4 regions of the Streptomyces sp. SudanB52_2052 genome follow, and region 3 is predicted to be linked to each of the others. Evidence: riboswitches for the same ligand, from Rfam matches in the RefSeq annotation. Region 3 holds a riboswitch; each other region holds the start of a gene.
The links. A riboswitch is a leader RNA that binds a small molecule or an ion and turns the genes downstream of it on or off. The one in region 3 is predicted to bind cyclic di-AMP.

Region 1 (4,335 bases), 6.6 Mb from region 3:
GGTGGCGTTCCAGAAGTTGTTGAGGTCCGAGACCCGGTCGTTGGCCCCGCCCTCGGAGACGGGAGTGGCGGTGTAGGCGAGGACGTACGGGCCCTCCAGCCGCTGCCTGAACCAGACCGTCGCCCCGCTCGGCACGTCGATCTCCAGGACGCCGCGGGAGGCGGTGACGGTGCCGCCGTCCTGCAGTTCGGTCGCCCACCGGGTCAGGCCGTGGCGGAAGTCGTCGTGGGCGATGAGCCGGCGGTGCCGGGGCGCGGCGCTCGCGTTCGCCGTCGGGGCGAGGGCCGCGAGGGCCGCTCCGGCGGCCAGGGCTCCGAACGTTCTGCGGGTGGTCGGCACGGGACACAGCTCCTTCAGAAAGCGCTTGCACTCTCGACGGGATCACTGTGTCCCAACTGCCGCCCCCTGTCGATCCCTTGAGCCGGTCGACGGGCGCGCGCACACCGAAGTCCGGACGCGCACACCGAAGGCCGGACCCGGGGATCGGGGTCCGGCCTTCGGTGGCGTGTCAGGCAGGTGGTCGTGCGGTCGGTCAGCCGACGGAGACGCCGTGCGAGCGCAGGAAGGCGACCGGGTCCACGTCCGAGCCGTAGCCCGGCGCGGTGCGGATCTCGAAGTGCAGGTGCGGTCCGGTGACGTTGCCGGTGGCGCCGGAGAGGCCGACCTGCTGCCCGGCGGACACGGTCTGGCCGGCCGAGACGGAGAGCTGGGACAGGTGGGCGTACTGGGCGTAGTGGCCGTCGTTCAGCTTGATGACGACCTGGTTGCCGTACGCACCGCCCCAGCCGGCGGAGACGACCGTGCCCGCGCCGACGGCCTTGAGGGAGGTGCCGGTCGGGACGACGAAGTCGACGCCGGTGTGGTAGCCGCTGGACCACATGCTGCCGGACATGCGGTACGGGGTGCCGACGGTGGCACCGTCCACCGGGGAGCTGTAGCCACTGGCGTTGCTCTCGGCGGCCGGCTTGGCGGCGGCCGGCTTCGGGGCGGTCTCCGCCTTCGCGGACGACTCGGCCGCAGCGGGCTTCTTCGCCGGTTTCTCGGCCGAGGCCTTCGGCACGGACGGCGCCTTGGGCGCGCTCGTCGCCGCCTTCTTGCCGATCGAGAGCTTCAGGCCGGGGTGGATCAGCGACGGGTCGTCGCCGACGGCGTCGCGGTTGTCCGAGTAGAGCTTCTTCCAGCCACCGCTGACGTTCTGCTCGTCGGCGATCTTCGCGAGATAGTCACCGGCCTTCACGGTGTACGTGCGCGCGCCCGTGGCCTTTTCTGGAGCCTTCTTCTCGGCGGCCGGTGCGGACTGGACGGCCTTTTCCGGGGCCGACTGCGGGGTGGCGGCGTGGGCGCCGGCGGCCCCCATGAGCGGAAGGGCGAGAGCGGCCCCGCCGGTTCCGGCGACGGCGATGGAGCGGGTGAAACGCTGGGTCTTCGGGCGGCGGTGCTTACCCTTCGCGGGCATGGCGAATTCCTCTCCGGCGCCTACGAGGTGAGCTGTCGGGTGCGGGCTGGAGATGCCCGGCCGCGCCGAGGCGCGGCTTAACCCCAAGCCGTTCCGGGAACCGGAACAGGCGTCGTACCTGTGGGTCCCCCGCTCCTGCCGTACACGGGTCAGTGTGTGCGGGCTCCGGGCGGCGGCAGGATTAGGCGTCCGTCCGGATTGGTGTGGAACGTAAGCGACCAAGACGCAACGGGACAAGCTTGCGGTTGCCTGTGACGGCGTTTTTCTTGACGCGCCGCCACATTTCCCGTCACCGAGCGTGGATTACCGATCTCCCGCTTTCCGCAATGACCCTGAATAGCGCCGGAATTACGTGAACATGGCGACAACGGATCGTCACGAATATGACGATGGTCACGCGCCCCGACCTCATCTCCTTTACGATCGGGGCACGTTATATCCAAACGACCGAAGCGACCTATTCGGACAAGAACGACTACTTCCGCTTAAGACGGACGACCATGGCGTCCAGGTCTCCGCGCAGGCCGACCCGCAGCCCGTGGTGCAGCAGCACGGCACCCCGGTGAATTTCGCCCGTTTCGAGGCATTCGTACTCCGCTGTCGGGTCGAGGCCCCGCAGCCGCAGCGGCGGCACGGGCTCGCCGTAACGCTGCGCCTGGAGCCAGGCGAGGACCACGGTCTCGTCACCGAGGACGTACTGCACCGCACTCGAGCCGCCCTCCGGGGGCCGCAGCCGGTGGAGGTCACCGCGCTGCACCACGGGCCGGATCTCCTTGTAGAGCCCCACCCAGTCCCGCGCCTCGGCGAGCTCCTCGGCCGTCCACTTCGTGAGGTCGCCGCCGACCCCGAGCACCCCGGCCATGGCGCTGACGAACCGGAACCGCAGGGAACTGGCCCGGTGGTTGAGCATGGCGTTCGGGCTGTCGGTGACCCAGGCGGCCATCACGCGCGCGGGGTGGATCTGGCTGAAACCGTGCTGGATGGCGAGCCGGTCGAGCGGATCGGTGTTGTCCGAGGTCCACACCTGGTCCGTGCGGCTCAGCACGCCGAGGTCGATCCGGCCGCCGCCGCCCGAGCAGGACTCGAAGGCCACGCCCGGGTGGGCGGCCCGCAGCCGGTCCAGCAGGGCGTACAGGCCGTGCACGTGGTCGACCCAGAGCCGCTGCGGGTAGGGGTCGCCGGGCCAGCCGGCGTCGGTGAAGCAGCGGTTGAAGTCCCACTTGACGTAGTCGATCGGGGCGCTGGAGAGGAGTCCGTCGAGCTGCTCCCACAGATACTCCCGGACGTCCTCGCGGGCGAGGTTCAGTACGAGCTGATTGCGGAACTCCGTCCGCTTTCGTCCCGGTTGGTACTGCACCCAGTCGGGGTGGGCCCGGTACAGCTCGCTGTCCGGGTTGACCATCTCGGGCTCGACCCAGATGCCGAACTGCATGCCGAGGCCGTGCACGTGGTCGGCGAGCGGCTTCAGCCCGCCGGGGAAGCGGTCGGGATTGGGCGTCCAGTCGCCGAGCCCGGCCCGGTCGCTGGTGCGCGCCCCGAACCAGCCGTCGTCGACCACGAACAGCTCGACGCCCATGGCTGCGGCCCGCTCGGCCAGCGCCCGCTGCTGCTCCTCGGAGATGTCGAACTCGGTGGCCTCCCAGGAGTTGAACAGCACCGGCCGGTCCCGGTCGGCGTCCGGGATGACGTGGGCCCGCTGGTAGGCGTGCCAGGCCCGGCTCGCCCCGCCGAATCCGCCGTCGGTCCAGAGCCCGGCGAAGACGGGGGTGGTGTACGACTCCCCCGTGCCCAGCATCAGCAGGCCCGAGTCGTCGTGGCCGGCGCCGCCGGTGATCTGCACGCGCGCGTCCGGGAGTTGGGCCACGGCGATCCGCCAGGACCCGGACCAGCCCAGGGCGCAGCCGTAGACCTCGCCGCGCTCCTCGGTCGCGTCGGTGTCGAGCGCGACCCACGGCAGGTGCTGGTGGGAGGTGTGGCCGCGGCGGCTGCCGATGACCTTCTCGCCGTGGGTGAGCGGGGAGCGCGTCAGCCGGGACTCGGCGCCCCAGCGGCCGTGCAGCTGGGACAGCCGCCAGGTGTCGCGGTCGGGCAGGGTCCAGGTGGCGGAGTCGGCGCGCAGCACCTCGACGGCGGGCCCCCGGTTGGCCAGGGTCACCCAGCGCTCGACGACGTCCGACGAGGAGCGCATCCGGTAGTGCAGCGTGACGGCCAGGTCGCCGTCGCGGAAGCGGAGCCGCAGCTCACCGTCCTCGGCGTCATGACCCTCGTAGGCCCACTCGGTGCCGCGCCGCTCGGCCGTGCGCAGGGACAGGGCGGGCCGGGCGAAACGGGGGCCGCCCTCGACCGGGTACTCCTCGCGCCCGTCGAGCGGGGACTCGAAGGGCCAGTACTCCGGCAGCGGCCGGACAGCGAGGGCCTCGGCGTCGGCGAGGGCGATCCGGGCGCCCCAGTGGAGGTGCAGCAGTTCGTGGCGGTCGGTGACGTGGACGGCGTAGCTGCTGGCCGGTCCCGACAGCACCCACGTACGTCCGTCTTCGGAGATCTCCAGCATCAAGCCCTCACAGATTCGAACAAGCCCGACCAGGTGCGACCAGGCCGCAACATCATCAAGGGCTCGGGGGGCTCCCTGCAACGCCTGTGGACAACTCATTGCCCCAGGCAGGCATGTCGTATCGTCGAGTGGTGCCCGTCGACGAGCCGCGCCGACGGCGCCGAAGGGGAGGAGCCCTCGTGACGCAGCAGGTCCCGTCGACCGAGCCCGAGCTGGCCGGAGTCCGCAACTTCCGCGATGTGGGCGGGCTGCCGACCGTGGACGGACGGCGGGTGCGGCAGGGAGTGCTGTTCCGCAGCGGCCACCTCGCCCACGCGACCGGTGAGGA
Region 2 (4,335 bases), 5.4 Mb from region 3:
CGCACCTACTACGCGCCGAACAACGCCGTGCTCTCCGTGGTCGGCGACATCGACCCGGAGCAGACCCTCGCCTGGATCGAGAAGTACTTCGGCTCCATCCCCGGTCACGACGGCAAGCCCGCGCCGCGCGACGGCTCGTTGCCGGAGATCATCGGCGAGCAGCTGCGGGAGGTCGTCGAGGAGGAGGTCCCGGCCCGCGCCCTGATGGCCGCCTACCGCCTGCCGCACGACGGCACGCGCGCGTGCGACGCGGCCGACCTGGCCCTCACCGTCCTCGGCGGCGGCGAGTCCTCCCGCCTGTACAACCGCCTGGTGCGCCGGGACCGTACGGCCGTCACCGCGGGCTTCGGCCTGCTGCGGCTCGCCGGGGCGCCCTCCCTGGGGTGGCTGGACGTGAAGACGTCCGGTGACGTCGAGGTGCCGGTCATCGAGGCCGCCATCGACGAGGAGCTCGCCCGGTTCGCCGAGGAGGGCCCCACGGCCGAGGAGATGGAACGCGCCCAGGCCCAGTTGGAGCGCGAGTGGCTGGACCGGCTCGGTACGGTCGCGGGCCGCGCTGACGAACTGTGCCGGTACGCCGTGCTGTTCGGCGACCCGCAGCTCGCCCTGACCGCCGTCCAGCGCGTGCTGGAGGTCACGGCGGAGGAGGTCCAGGAGGTCGCCAAGGCCCGCCTGCGCCCCGACAACCGCGCGGTGCTCGTCTACGAGCCCGTCGCCGACGAGACCGACGAAGCCGAGGACACCGCAGCCGCGGCCGGCGACGAGAACGAGGAGGCGGCCAAGTGACCGAGCTCGCCACGATGGACTTCCACCCCCAGCCGCAGGCGGGCGAGGCCAAGCCGTGGGCCTTCCCGGCCCCGGAGCGCGGCAGGCTCGACAACGGCCTGACGGTGCTGCGCTGCCACCGCCCCGGCCAGCAGGTCGTCGCCGTGGAGGTGCTGCTGGACGCGCCCCTGGACGCCGAGCCGGCCGGCCTCGACGGTGTGGCCACGATCATGGCCCGGGCCTTCTCCGAGGGCACCGACAAGCACTCCGCCGAGGAGTTCGCCGCCGAGCTGGAGCGCGCCGGCGCCACCCTCGACGCGCACGCCGACCACCCCGGTGTCCGGCTGAGCCTGGAGGTGCCGGCCTCCCGGCTCGCCAAGGGGCTCGGCCTGATCGCCGACGCCCTCAGGGCGCCCGCGTTCGCCGACAGCGAGGTCGAGCGGCTGGTCCGCAACCGCCTGGACGAGATCCCGCACGAGCTGGCCAACCCCTCCCGCCGCGCCGCCAAGGAGCTCTCCAAGGAGCTGTTCCCCGCGGACTCGCGCATGTCGCGCCCCCGGCAGGGCACCGAGGAGACGGTCGCCGCGATCGACTCCACGGCCGTGCGCGGCTTCTACGAGAAGCACGTCCGGCCCGCCACGGCCACCGCCGTGGTCGTCGGTGACCTCACCGGCATCGACCTCGACGCCCTGCTCGGCGACACCCTGGGCACGTGGACCGGGTCCTCGGCCGAGCCCCGCCCGGTGCCCCCGGTGACCGCCGACGACACCGGCCGCGTCGTCATCGTGGACCGCCCGGGCGCCGTCCAGACGCAGCTGCTGATCGGCCGCATCGGCCCCGACCGGCACGACCGCGTCTGGCCCGCGCAGGTGCTCGGCACGTACTGCCTCGGCGGCACCCTCACCTCGCGCCTGGACCGCGTCCTGCGCGAGGAGAAGGGCTACACGTACGGGGTGCGCTCGTTCGCGCAGGTCCTCAGGTCCGCCCCGGACGGCACCGGTGCCGCGATGCTCGCCATCAGCGGTTCCGTGGACACCCCCAACACCGGCCCCGCCCTCCAGGACCTCTGGACGGTGCTGCGCACCCTCGCCGCCGAGGGGCTCACCGACGCCGAGCGGGACGTCGCCGTGCAGAACCTGGTCGGCGTCGCGCCGCTGAAGTACGAGACGGCGGCGGCCGTCGCGAGCACCCTGGCCGACCAGGTCGAGCAGCACCTGCCCGACGACTACCAGGCCACGCTGTACCGGCAGCTCGCCGCGACCGGCACCGTGGAGGCCACCGCGGCGGCCGTCAGCGCCTTCCCGGTGGACCGTCTGGTGACCGTCCTCGTGGGTGACGCGGCGCAGATCAAGGGCCCGGTGGAGGCCCTCGGCATCGGCGAAGTCACGGTCGTCGCCGCCGAGTAGAGGCACGCGCGAGGAGCCCTGGTTGTCTTCCTAAGGCACCAGGGCTCCTTTATGCCCGAATTGGTACGGAGGTTGCCTGTCTGACCTGTGGGATGCGCTACAAAACGCCGGATCCGTTTGGGAATTGAAAGTGGCCCCGCTTAGCGTCGTCCGGGCTGTTCGTCAGGCAGTGCGCCGCACCCGCGGCACCGGACAGTCATCGCCGAGTCCCCGTACGGCGCGAGCCAGGGGAGCCGGGGACCCAGCCGCAGTCCCTGGGGTGAATCGGACGCCCGCGCGAGTCGCGAGGGGGTCCGTAGGAGACCTTCCTGCTCCGAACCCGTCAGCTAACCCGGTAGGCGAGAAGGAAGGAAAGGACCAGGCACTCCATGGCGTTCACCCGCGCCACCGGGAAGCATCGTCGTCCCAGCAGGATCCACCGCGGTACGGCCCGCGCGGCGGGGGTCGCGGCCCTCGCCACCACCGGCGTCATCGGCACCGTGGCCGCTCCGGCCGCCTTCGCCGCCGAACCCGCCCCCGAGCAGACCGGCCTCACCCCCGTCGTCACCATGGGCGACACCGTGGCCCAGCAGATCGACGCCCAGGCCGTCGCGCAGAAGCACGCGGCCGAGGAGGCCGCCGCCAAGAAGAAGGCCGAGGAGGCCGCCCGCGAGCGGGCCGCCGAAGCGGCCAAGAAGGCCAAGGAGGCGGCCGAGAAGGCCCGCGAGGCCAAGGAGCGCGCCGCCCGCGAGGCCGAGCGCAAGCGCCTCAACAGCTTCGTGTCACCGATCCCGGGTTCCTACGTCTCCACCGGCTACAAGGCCGGCGGCGCCGTCTGGTCCTCCGGCAGCCACACCGGCATCGACTTCCACGCCGCCAGCGGTACCGCCGTCCACTCGGTCGGCATGGGCACGGTCGTCGAGGCGGGCTGGGGCGGTGCCTACGGCAACCAGGTCGTGATCAAGATGAACGACGGCACGTACACCCAGTACGGCCACCTGTCGTCCATCGGCGTCTCGGTGGGGCAGCAGGTCACGCCCGGCCAGCAGATCGGCCTGTCCGGCGCCACCGGCAACGTCACCGGCGCGCACCTGCACTTCGAGGCCCGCACGAGCCCCGAGTACGGCTCGGACATCGACCCCCTCGCCTACCTCCGCTCGCACGGCGTGAACCTCTGACGGCACCCGCCCCGCTTCCCCGGCCCCGGCTCACCGAGCCGGGGCTTTCGGCGTTTACGGCGGTCGACTGTCCAAAAAATATCCATGGATTCCGGGCTGCCGTCGGAAATTCCGGCTCATTGCAATAGAGTCACGGACACGCGTCACTCGTCGACGTTTCACGGGGATTAAACGGAGGTCGGTCATGCGTATTCCCGCGCACTCGGTGTGCACGGCCATCCGGGACGACATCGTCGCGGGTGTCTACGAACGCGGCAGCCGGCTCACCGAGGAACTCCTCGCACGCCGCTACGGCGTCTCGCGGGTGCCCGTCCGGGAGGCCCTGCGCACCCTGGAGGCCGAGGGCTTCGTGGTGACCCGGCGGCACGCGGGCGCGTGCGTCGCCGAACCCACCGAGCAGGAGGCCGCCGACCTGCTGGAGATGCGCATGCTGCTGGAGCCGCTCGGCGCCGCCCGCGCCGCTCAGCGCCGCACCGAGGCCCATCTGAAGGTCCTGCGCGGCCTGGTCCGGCTGGGCCAGGAGCGCGCCCGCCGGGGCAACAGCGACGACCTGCGCTCCCTGGGCGGCTGGTTCCACGAGACGCTCGCCCAGGCCTCCGGGAGCCCCGCGCTGACCTCGGTGCTCACCCAGCTCCGCCACAAGATCGCCTGGATGTACACCGTGGAGGCGCCGGCCGGTCCCGTGGAGTCCTGGAGCGAGCACGGCGCGATCGTGGACGCGGTGGCGCGCGGTGACAGTGAGCGCGCGCGGGCGGTCACGGCGCTGCACACCGAGCGCGCGACGGCCGCGCACCGGCTCCGTTTCGGCTCCGCCGGGGAGCGCGCCGACCGTGTGAGGAACTCGCAACATCCCGTAAACACGGCGAGCCTGCGGCATTAACACGGGAGCCGTATACAAAGACCAGCTAATTCGCGGGGGTTTATTTCTGCTGCCCGTGAACGGGAATTCCGCTCCCTCTGGACGCTCCTCCTGGGCGGGAATTGCGCGACCCGGGGCCGGGGAAAAG
Region 3 (4,335 bases):
GGAGCAGGTCGGCGCGGACATCGAGCGGGACAAGATCCTCACCGCCCAGGAGGCGGTGGAGTACGGCCTGGTGGACCGGATCCTCCCCAACCGCGAGGCCACCCTGGCCGCGCCGACCGGACGGTGAGACTCCGGTGCTGCCGCCCGAACTGCCGCCGCTGCCCGCGCTGACCCGCGCCGAGGCGGAGTTGATCGACCGTTACCTCGATGTCGTCGATCTGCTCGGCCGGATCAACCCGGCGCTGCACGGCGACACCTACCGCGGACTGCGCGCCGCCCAGGCCCTGGTCGGCAAGGCGACCGCGCTACGTGACGCGTTGGCCCTGATGCACCAGCGGGGCGAGACGGAACTGCACGCCGGCACGCTGGCCCGGGCGCTGCGAGTGCTGGACGGTGAGCGGCGCACGGCCAGGCTCACCCTGCCGCCCGAGTCCGTCAGTTGACGCGGATCCGACGGCCCGGACGTCCGCCCTGTCGACGGAGCGTCCGGGCCTGAGTCGAAACGGGCCGAACGACGTACCCCTGTTCGGAGTAGACGGGGATCCTTTTTTTGGGCCCCCACAGTTGCGCAACGCGCGTAGCCGTGGGGCGGAATGGGACATTCCATGCCTGGTCCGGCGGTCCGCGGAGCTGTCGACGGTGGCTCGAACACAGACGTGTCCACCCGAACGGGTGAGTGGTGAGTAACAACACAAATCCCCGGTTCGGTTGGGATTTCCGGACAACGATGAGTCAAGATCCCTGTCTGACGACAAGCCCCCGCCACAACGGCGGGGCGATCCGGGCGGACGCCGAGTCCTGCCGCCGCCCGGATGACCGGTCGACGGAAGTGGATCGGCAGGAGTGGAGGACCCAAGCACGACGGGTCGCCGGGACGGTCACGCCATGACCGGGCCCGAGCAGCCCTTGGGGTGAAGCCGCGTCAGCGGCCGGGCAACTTCGCCAGCCCGAATCCGACAGGTCATCCTTCACAGGCGGCTGACGAAGGGTTGCGCATGACTGCGCTCAATCGTGTCCCGTCGCTCATGGTCCGGGCCGGTACGGCCTCGGCCCTCACCATCGCCGCGGTGGGCGGCTCGATCGTGGCCCCCGGCTTCTCCTCGGAGGCCGCGGCAGCCACGCATGCGACGAAGGCACTCCAGATCGCGGCCTCGAAGAAGGGCTCGCCCTACAAGTACGGGGCCACCGGGCCGCACCGGTTCGACTGCTCCGGGCTGACGCTGTACTCGTTCAAGAAGGCCGGCAAGAAGCTCCCCCGCACGGCCGCCCAGCAGTACAACAAGACCCGTCACATCTCCGCCAAGAACCGCAAGGCGGGGGACCTGGTGTTCTTCCACTCGGGCAAGAGCGTGTACCACGTCGGTATCTACGCGGGTAAGAACAAGCTCTGGCACGCCCCGAAGACCGGGGACGTGGTGCGGCTGCAGAAGATCTGGACCAAGAGCGTCTGGTACGGGCGCGTGAAGTAAGCGCCCGGCGTGCGGCGGCGTCCTGACGCGCCGCCGCACGCCGGAGCGTGATACGGGCTCAGGTGGTTACCCGTCACCCATGGCCGAGCACCGTCCCTGCACCGCACGCAACGAGACGCCGCTGCAGCGCGCCGACCGCAACTTCGTCGAGCTGCTCCAGGAACTCCGCGTCACCCAGACGGGCGTACAGATCCTCTTCGCCTTCCTGCTGTCGCTCGCCTTCACCTCGCGCTTCGAGGACCTCGACACGGTCCAGCGCGTCACCTACGTCATCACGCTGCTGCTGGCGGTCCTGGCCGCGGCGCTGTTCACCGCGCCGGCCGCGCTGCACCGCTCGCTCTTCCAGCAGGGCGCCAAGCCGCGCATCGTGCAGGTCTCCTCGCGCCTGGCCACCACCGGCCTGGTGGTGCTCGTGTTCGCGTTCAGCGGTTCCGTCCTGCTGGTGGTCGATGTGACGACCGGCCGGGCCGGCGGCATCGCGGCGAGCGCGGCAACCTTCCTGGTCTGTGTCGGCCTGTGGGGGCTGCTCCCCCGGCTGGTCCGGCGAGCGGGCCTGCGCGACGAGCCCGCCGGGCCGGCGGAGGAGCCGGCGTCGCCCCGGTCTGTCCCCGTCAGGGTTCCGGCGCAGCTGCGGGACACCGTCAGGCAGCCGTCGACGCCGCCGGGAACGGCACGTCGGGAGACGTCGACGCGACGCCGGTGACACGGGCGGTGTCGGTCGGGGCGGGGCCGGGCCGGCCGGGCCGGGCCGGGCCGACGAGCGTCGGGGCGGCGAGCGTCGGACGGCGCGTCCAAGGCGACGAGCGTAGGGCGGCCCGTCCAAGCCGACGAGCATCGGGCTGCAGGCATCCGACCCGACGAGCGTAGGGCGGCGCGTCCGAGCCGACGAGCGTAGAGCGGCCCGTCCAAGCCGACGAGCATCGGGCTGCAAGCATCCGACCCGACGAGCGTAGGGCGGCGCGTCCGAGCCGACGAGCGTAGAGCGGCCCGTCCAAGCCGACGAGCATCGGGCTGCAAGCATCCGACCCGACGAGCGTAGGGCGGCCCGTCCAAGCCGACCGAGCGTAGGGCGGCCCGTCCAAGCCGACGAGCATCGGGCTGCAAGCATCCGACCCGACGAGCGCGGGGCGGCGCGTCCAAATCGACGAGCGTCGAGGCGGCAAGCATCCGAGCCGACGAGCGTCGGGGCGGGTGGGTGTCGGGGCGGCCCCTTCCGGAGGCGCGACGTCCGGGGGGCGCCGTTGCGCGTGGGTGCGGCGTTGCGTGCGGGGCGTCACGGGGTGCTGGGCGGCGCTGAGCAGGCGGGCCGCGGCGTAGGGTTCCGGTCGCCCGGCAGGGCGGCGAGGCGGCGTCCACCGTGGGCCGGTCCGGTGGGCCCGTCCGGTGGGCCCCGCCGTGCGGCGGACAAGGTCTGCGGGCCGCTGTGACGTTACGGCTCCTGCTGTCCCGCCGCCGTCACGGGCTGGGCCGGGACAGTCCACGGGAGTTCGACGGAGATGGTCTTGCCGCCCTCGCGGGTGGGGCGGATACGGAGCCTGCCGCCGTACTCCGCGGTCAGCCAGCGGATGATGGCCAGGCCGCGGCCGTTGTCCTGCTGGACCGCCGCGGGGAGCCGTCTGGGGAAGCGCGGGTGGCTGTCCGTGACACCGACGCGCAGGTGCTCGTCGCGGTCGAGTGCGACGTCCACGGTGAACGTGGGCGACTGCCCGAAGGTGTGCTGGACGGCGTTGGTGGCGAGTTCGGAGATGATGAGCCGGATGGTGTCGGACACTTCCGTGTCCTCCGGCAGGCCCCACTCCGCCAGCGTGCCCACCACGTAGGCACGCGCTGCGGAGACCGAGGCGGGATCGCTCGGCAGAGTGACGGAGGCTTCCAAATGGTCTGCCATGGCGACGTCGTCCCTTTCCCACGGGACCGCAGTCCGACACGGAGCGGAAGGTTCGAGTACGGTCCCGGACTGGTGCTTCGTCGCCAGACTGCCACCAGAACCCCCATGGAGGACGGCGATCCACCAAGATGTGCATATATCTGTCGCTCAAAGCGGTGAACTCTACGACGCGAGACCGCATTTGGGTGGCTCGGAAGGAGTAAGGAGAAGCCCATGCAGCACGGTCCCGCGGTGCGCCGCCGGAAACTGGGCGCCGAACTGCGTGCGCTGCGCACCTCGACGGGGCTCACCAGTGGCGAGGCGGCCCGGCTGGTGGGCTGGCACCAGTCGAAGGTCAGTCGGATCGAGACGGGCACGAGCGGGGTGAAACCGGCCGATGTGCGGTTACTCCTCGATGCCTACGATGTGGCGGACTCCCAACTTCGCGAGTTGCTCATGGCGTTGGCGGGGTCCGAGGACAGCGACGGCCGGCACCACTGGTGGCACGCCTACCGCGGGGTGCTGCCGCCGACCTACCGGGATTTCATCAGCCTGGAGTCCCAGGCCAGCGCGATGCGCACCCTGGAGACCACCGTCGTCCCGGGCCTGCTCCAGACGCCCGAGTACGCGCGCGCCGTGACGAGGGCCGCGGTGGAGGGGCTGTCGGAAGACCGGCTCGACACCCTCGTCGAAGTGCGACTGGCCAGGCAGGACGTGCTGCGCGCGGATCCGCCGCTGGCACTGAGCGCCGTCCTGGACGAGGCGGTGCTGCGCCGCGAGGTGGGCGGGCCAGGGGTCATGGCCCGGCAGCTGGAACGCCTGGTCGAGGCGGCGCGGCTGCCCCAAGTGCGGCTGCAGGTGCTGCCATTCGCCGCCGGGGCGCACATCGGTGTCACCGGCCCTTTCGTTATCTTCTCATTTTCGAGCACTTCTGATCTGGATGTGGTTGTTCTCGACCACTTGACGAGTAGCCTCTATCTCGAACGGAAAGAAGACCTC
Region 4 (4,335 bases), 4.2 Mb from region 3:
ACCTGGTGGAGGACGCTAAACCGCGCCGTCCCGGGCCGGTGGCGGGTGCGCGGAACTGTCCCGAGAGGACCGGCGGTGACCGTATGCGACCGTGATCCGGCTCAGACGTCGTCGGCTTAACTCAGCGTGATGACCGATGCGTCGATTCGTGGGCGAGTGACGGTGATGGGGTGGTATGGGGCCGCATATATGCATCGATGGGCCGGTGTCGGAAGGCGTCGGGGTCCTCATTAGGCTCCGGCCTCATGGACGTACTCATCCACCTCTTCGTCGGTCTCCACATCATCGGCATCGCCGCGCTCCTGGGCGGCTTCCTCACCCAGATGAAGGCGATGGGCGCGGGCACCGCCCGCTACACCCCCGCGATGCTGCACGGCGCGCTGACGATGCTGGTCACCGGTGTGATCCTGGTCGGTCTCAACCAGGCCGACGACCAGTCCGTGAACAACATCAAGATCGGCGTGAAGCTGGCCCTGCTGATCGTGATCCTCGGCCTGGTCTACGTCAAACGCGACGACGAGAAGGTGGACAAGGGCCTGTTCGGCCTGGTCGGGCTGCTGACCGCGGCGAACGTCTTCATCGCCGTGCTCTGGACCTGACCCGTCCTGTCCGCACGCCGGTCCGGACCGAGGTGATCGTCCAGGCCGTGCATCCCAGCCACGCGGCCACGGCGATCCACAGCAGCGCCTCCCCGAGGACGTCGAGCCAGGGGGCGTCGAGGGCGGCCGCGACCGCCAGGGCGGCGGCCGCCGCCCCGACCGCGCTGAAGACGGTCGCCCAGCGCCGCACGTCGTACTGGCGCCGGGGCCAGAAGAGTTCGGCCGTGAACAGGGCGACGCAGCAGACCGCGGTGAGCACGAGCAGTGTGACGGTGGTCCTGGTGAGGACGGCGTGGTCGTCGTCGTTCCACAGGTACAGACGGTCGCTGTCGGCGCTGATCAGCCTGGCCCCGGCCAGCGCTGAGACGGCGAGCGCGCCGCCCAGGAGCCAGTGATCCCCGGGTCCCTCGGCCACCTGTCGCGGCTGGAAGCGGAACAGGGCGAGGCAGTAGAGCACGAGCCCCAGCCAGAACAGCGTCAGGGCCGCGTGCGCGAGCCAGGCCGCCGACTCGGCGGCGGCGAGTGTGGCGCCGAGCGCGGCGAGGCCCTGGGTGGCCACACAGCGCAGGAACACGGTCCCGCGCCGCTCCCTGCCCGCCGCGACGAGCGACACGGCCCAGAGCGGCGCGGCGAGCGCCAGCAGCGCCGCGGCCGGGCGCTGCAGGCCGGCCGCGGCGAAGCCGGTGCCGGCGACGGCGGTCGCGGCCACCCAGGTGAGCGCCGCCGCCGTATCCCTCCGCCAGTCCGGCCGCGGCGGCAGGAGCAGGGCGTGCGCGACCGCCCCCAGTCCGCCCGCGCAGGCCAGGACGAGGGCGATCCGGGACAGGACCTCGTACCCCGCCGAGTCGAGGCTGACCGACAAGGTGCCGGTCGTCAGGGCGTACATCGCCCACAAGGTGACAGACGGGGAGGGGTCGGACATAGCGCCGATGCTAGAGAGCGCCGCGCACAGGACGAGAGGGGCACGCGCGCGTGCCCCTCAAAAACGTCCGGGACTTCTCAGGCGGGCCGCACCACGCTGTGGATCGACGACTCGCCGTCGTAGTAGATCGACTCCTCGCGCACGTAGGTGCCGGGCTTCGGGGCGTGGATCATCATGCCGTTGCCGATGTAGATGCCCACGTGCGTGACGTCGTCGTAGAAGAAGACCAGGTCACCGGGCTGGGCCTGGGAGAGCGGGACCGTGGTGCCGGCGTTGACCTGGTCGTAGGTCGTGCGCGGCAGGGTCACCCCCGCCGCCTTCCACGCGGCCTGGGTGAGGCCGGAGCAGTCGTAGGAGCCGGGACCGACGGCGCCCCACACGTACGGCTTGCCGATCTGGGCGCGGGCGAAGGCGAGGGCCTTCTCGGCCTTGGTGGCGTACGAGGAGTCGGCCGGGGCCGTCGAGGTGGAGGTGCCGGAGCCCGACGCCGAGGAGCCGCTCTCCTGCTGCTGGGCGGCCTCCTCCTGGGCCTGCTGCTGCTCGGCCTGCTCCCGGGCCAGCTCGGCGGCCTTGCGGGCGGCCTCCTCCTGCTTCTCCTTCTCGATCGCCGCGAGCCGCGCCTTCTCCTCGGCGGTCAGCTGCGAGAGCAGCTCGCGCGCGTCGGCGAGCTTCCGCTGGACGGTGGCCTTGGCGGTCTTCAGGTCGCCCTGGGACTCGGTGAGCGTCGCGAGGCTCTCCGTGGCCTCCTGACGCTTCTTCATCGTCTCGGACTGCTGGGTGACGTAGTCGTCGACCGCGACCTTCTGACGGCCGGTCATCCGGTCCATCAGCTGGGTCTGGTCGAAGTAGTCCTGCGGGGTGTCCGCGAGCAGGAACGTCGCGGTGTCCGGGGCGGAGGCGCCGGTGCGGTACTGGGCGGCGGCGAAGGAACCCAGCTCCTCCCGCGCCTCGTTGAGCTTCTGGGTGCGCTGGGCGACGTCGTCGAGGAGGGTGTCGACGCGCTTGCGCTGCTTCGCGGTCTTCTCCTTGGCCGCGTTGTACTTGTCGGTCGCCGACTCGGCCTGGCGGTACAGGTCGTCGACCTTCTTCTCGACTTCCTCCAGGCTGGGCTTGTCGTCGGCGTCGGGGGCTGCGTTGGCCGACTGGGACAGCAGGGCCACGGAGGTGAGGGCCGCCGTTGCGAGGGCGGGGGTCCGTATGCCTGCCACGCGCGTACCCGTAGGACGCGACTTGCGGTGCGACGCCAAGGGAGGCGACTCCTTCCATGTTCCGCCTACCGGGTTAGCTGTCGGGTTCGGGCGGGTATCTCGGAAGGGTTGCCCTACGGCCTGCTCCGCTAGGGGAGTCGGGCCGATTCACCCCAAGGTCTCGGTGGGTCCCCGGCTCCGGCTGCTCGGCGGCGCACCGGACTCGGCGGAGGCCGCGCGGCCCGGCGACGTTCGCCGGTGGGGGTCGTACGGCCTGCCCGCACGGTAGCCAACTCGTGTGGCCTCTGTGAAGGTTGATGGGTGATATGCCCGATACATTTTCGTGACCTCACTCGAGACCATTGCTGAGAGTGATGGGATGATGGAGTTTGGTCACGAGTCATCCGCTTTTGCCGCTCCGCTGCGGGCTGTGATCGTGCGCTCCTGGAGGGTGACAGGGGGGCCGTTTCGGCGATGTTCTCAGGGCGGCGGCGGGCTGTCAGTGGGGCGCCCTAGACTCGGAGAGCGATGAGCAGCCTCTTTGACGACAGCTTCCTGGCGGACCTCCAGGCCCAGCGGGGCCCTGCGGACGAGCCCCCGCCACCGCCCGAGGACGATCACGCTCCGGAGTCGATCCCGGACGATCTGTTCGGCGGGAAGTTCGACGCGCCGCCGGACCGGGACGCCTACTACCGCGACGGCGCCCCGCGCCCGGCCGTGGACACCGCCGCCCTCCTGGAGGGGCTGAACGACAACCAGCGCGCCGCCGTCGTCCACTCCGGCTCCCCGCTGCTCATCGTGGCCGGCGCCGGCTCCGGCAAGACCCGTGTGCTCACGCACCGCATCGCCCACCTGCTCGCCGAGCGGGACGTGCACCCGGGCCAGATCCTCGCGATCACCTTCACCAACAAGGCCGCCGGCGAGATGAAGGAGCGCGTCGAGCAGCTCGTCGGCCCGCGCGCCAACGCGATGTGGGTGATGACCTTCCACAGCGCGTGCGTGCGGATCCTGCGGCGCGAGTCGAAGAAGCTCGGCTTCACGTCCTCGTTCTCGATCTACGACGCCGCCGACTCCAAGCGCCTGATGGCCCTGGTCTGCCGCGACCTGGACCTCGATCCCAAGCGCTTCCCGCCCAAGTCCTTCAGCGCCAAGATCAGCAACCTGAAGAACGAGCTGATCGACGAGGAGGACTTCGCCGCCCAGGCCACCGACGGCTTCGAGAAGACCCTCGCCCAGGCCTACGCGATGTACCAGTCGAGGCTGCGCGAGGCGAACGCCCTCGACTTCGACGACCTGATCATGACGACGGTCAACCTGCTGCGCGCCTTCCCGGACGTCGCCGAGCACTACCGCCGCCGCTTCCGGCACGTACTGGTCGACGAGTACCAGGACACCAACCACGCCCAGTACGCCCTGGTCCGCGAGCTGGTCGGCACCTCCGAGCACCCCGTCGACGTGCCGCCCGAGGCCGAGATCCCGCCCGCCGAGCTGTGCGTGGTGGGCGACGCCGACCAGTCGATCTACGCCTTCCGCGGCGCGACGATCCGCAACATCCTCCAGTTCGAGGAGGACTACCCGGACGCGACGACGATCCTGCTGGAGCAGAACTACCGCTCCACGCAGACGA

Region 1: linked by a shared signal. The riboswitch ahead of ACSUPV_RS05190 (M23 family metallopeptidase) and the one ahead of ACSUPV_RS35035 (C40 family peptidase) in region 3 are both predicted to bind cyclic di-AMP.
Region 2: linked by a shared signal. The riboswitch ahead of ACSUPV_RS10150 (M23 family metallopeptidase) and the one ahead of ACSUPV_RS35035 (C40 family peptidase) in region 3 are both predicted to bind cyclic di-AMP.
Region 4: linked by a shared signal. The riboswitch ahead of ACSUPV_RS15720 (C40 family peptidase) and the one ahead of ACSUPV_RS35035 (C40 family peptidase) in region 3 are both predicted to bind cyclic di-AMP.

The regions. Positions count from the first base shown of each region.
Region 1 covers NZ_OZ186796.1:1,194,947-1,199,281, forward strand. The annotation lists gene ACSUPV_RS05185 (DUF6250 domain-containing protein) at 1-339, opposite strand, end outside; gene ACSUPV_RS05190 (M23 family metallopeptidase) at 533-1,456, opposite strand; cyclic di-AMP (ydaO/yuaA leader) riboswitch at 1,461-1,621, opposite strand; gene ACSUPV_RS05195 (alpha-galactosidase) at 1,932-4,007, opposite strand; gene ACSUPV_RS05200 (tyrosine-protein phosphatase) at 4,187-4,335, shown strand, end outside.
Region 2 covers NZ_OZ186796.1:2,334,666-2,339,000, reverse strand. The annotation lists gene ACSUPV_RS10160 (M16 family metallopeptidase) at 1-786, shown strand, start outside; gene ACSUPV_RS10155 (M16 family metallopeptidase) at 783-2,171, shown strand; cyclic di-AMP (ydaO/yuaA leader) riboswitch at 2,362-2,526, shown strand; gene ACSUPV_RS10150 (M23 family metallopeptidase) at 2,540-3,328, shown strand; gene ACSUPV_RS10145 (GntR family transcriptional regulator) at 3,513-4,208, shown strand.
Region 3 covers NZ_OZ186796.1:7,783,818-7,788,152, reverse strand. The annotation lists gene ACSUPV_RS35045 (ATP-dependent Clp protease proteolytic subunit) at 1-127, shown strand, start outside; gene ACSUPV_RS35040 (hypothetical protein) at 135-443, shown strand; cyclic di-AMP (ydaO/yuaA leader) riboswitch at 812-992, shown strand; gene ACSUPV_RS35035 (C40 family peptidase) at 996-1,469, shown strand; gene ACSUPV_RS35030 (DUF6328 family protein) at 1,549-2,172, shown strand; gene ACSUPV_RS35025 (ATP-binding protein) at 2,899-3,357, opposite strand; gene ACSUPV_RS35020 (helix-turn-helix domain-containing protein) at 3,571-4,335, shown strand, end outside.
Region 4 covers NZ_OZ186796.1:3,594,252-3,598,586, reverse strand. The annotation lists gene ACSUPV_RS15730 (hypothetical protein) at 246-599, shown strand; gene ACSUPV_RS15725 (hypothetical protein) at 577-1,521, opposite strand; gene ACSUPV_RS15720 (C40 family peptidase) at 1,599-2,768, opposite strand; cyclic di-AMP (ydaO/yuaA leader) riboswitch at 2,777-2,930, opposite strand; gene pcrA (DNA helicase PcrA) at 3,237-4,335, shown strand, end outside.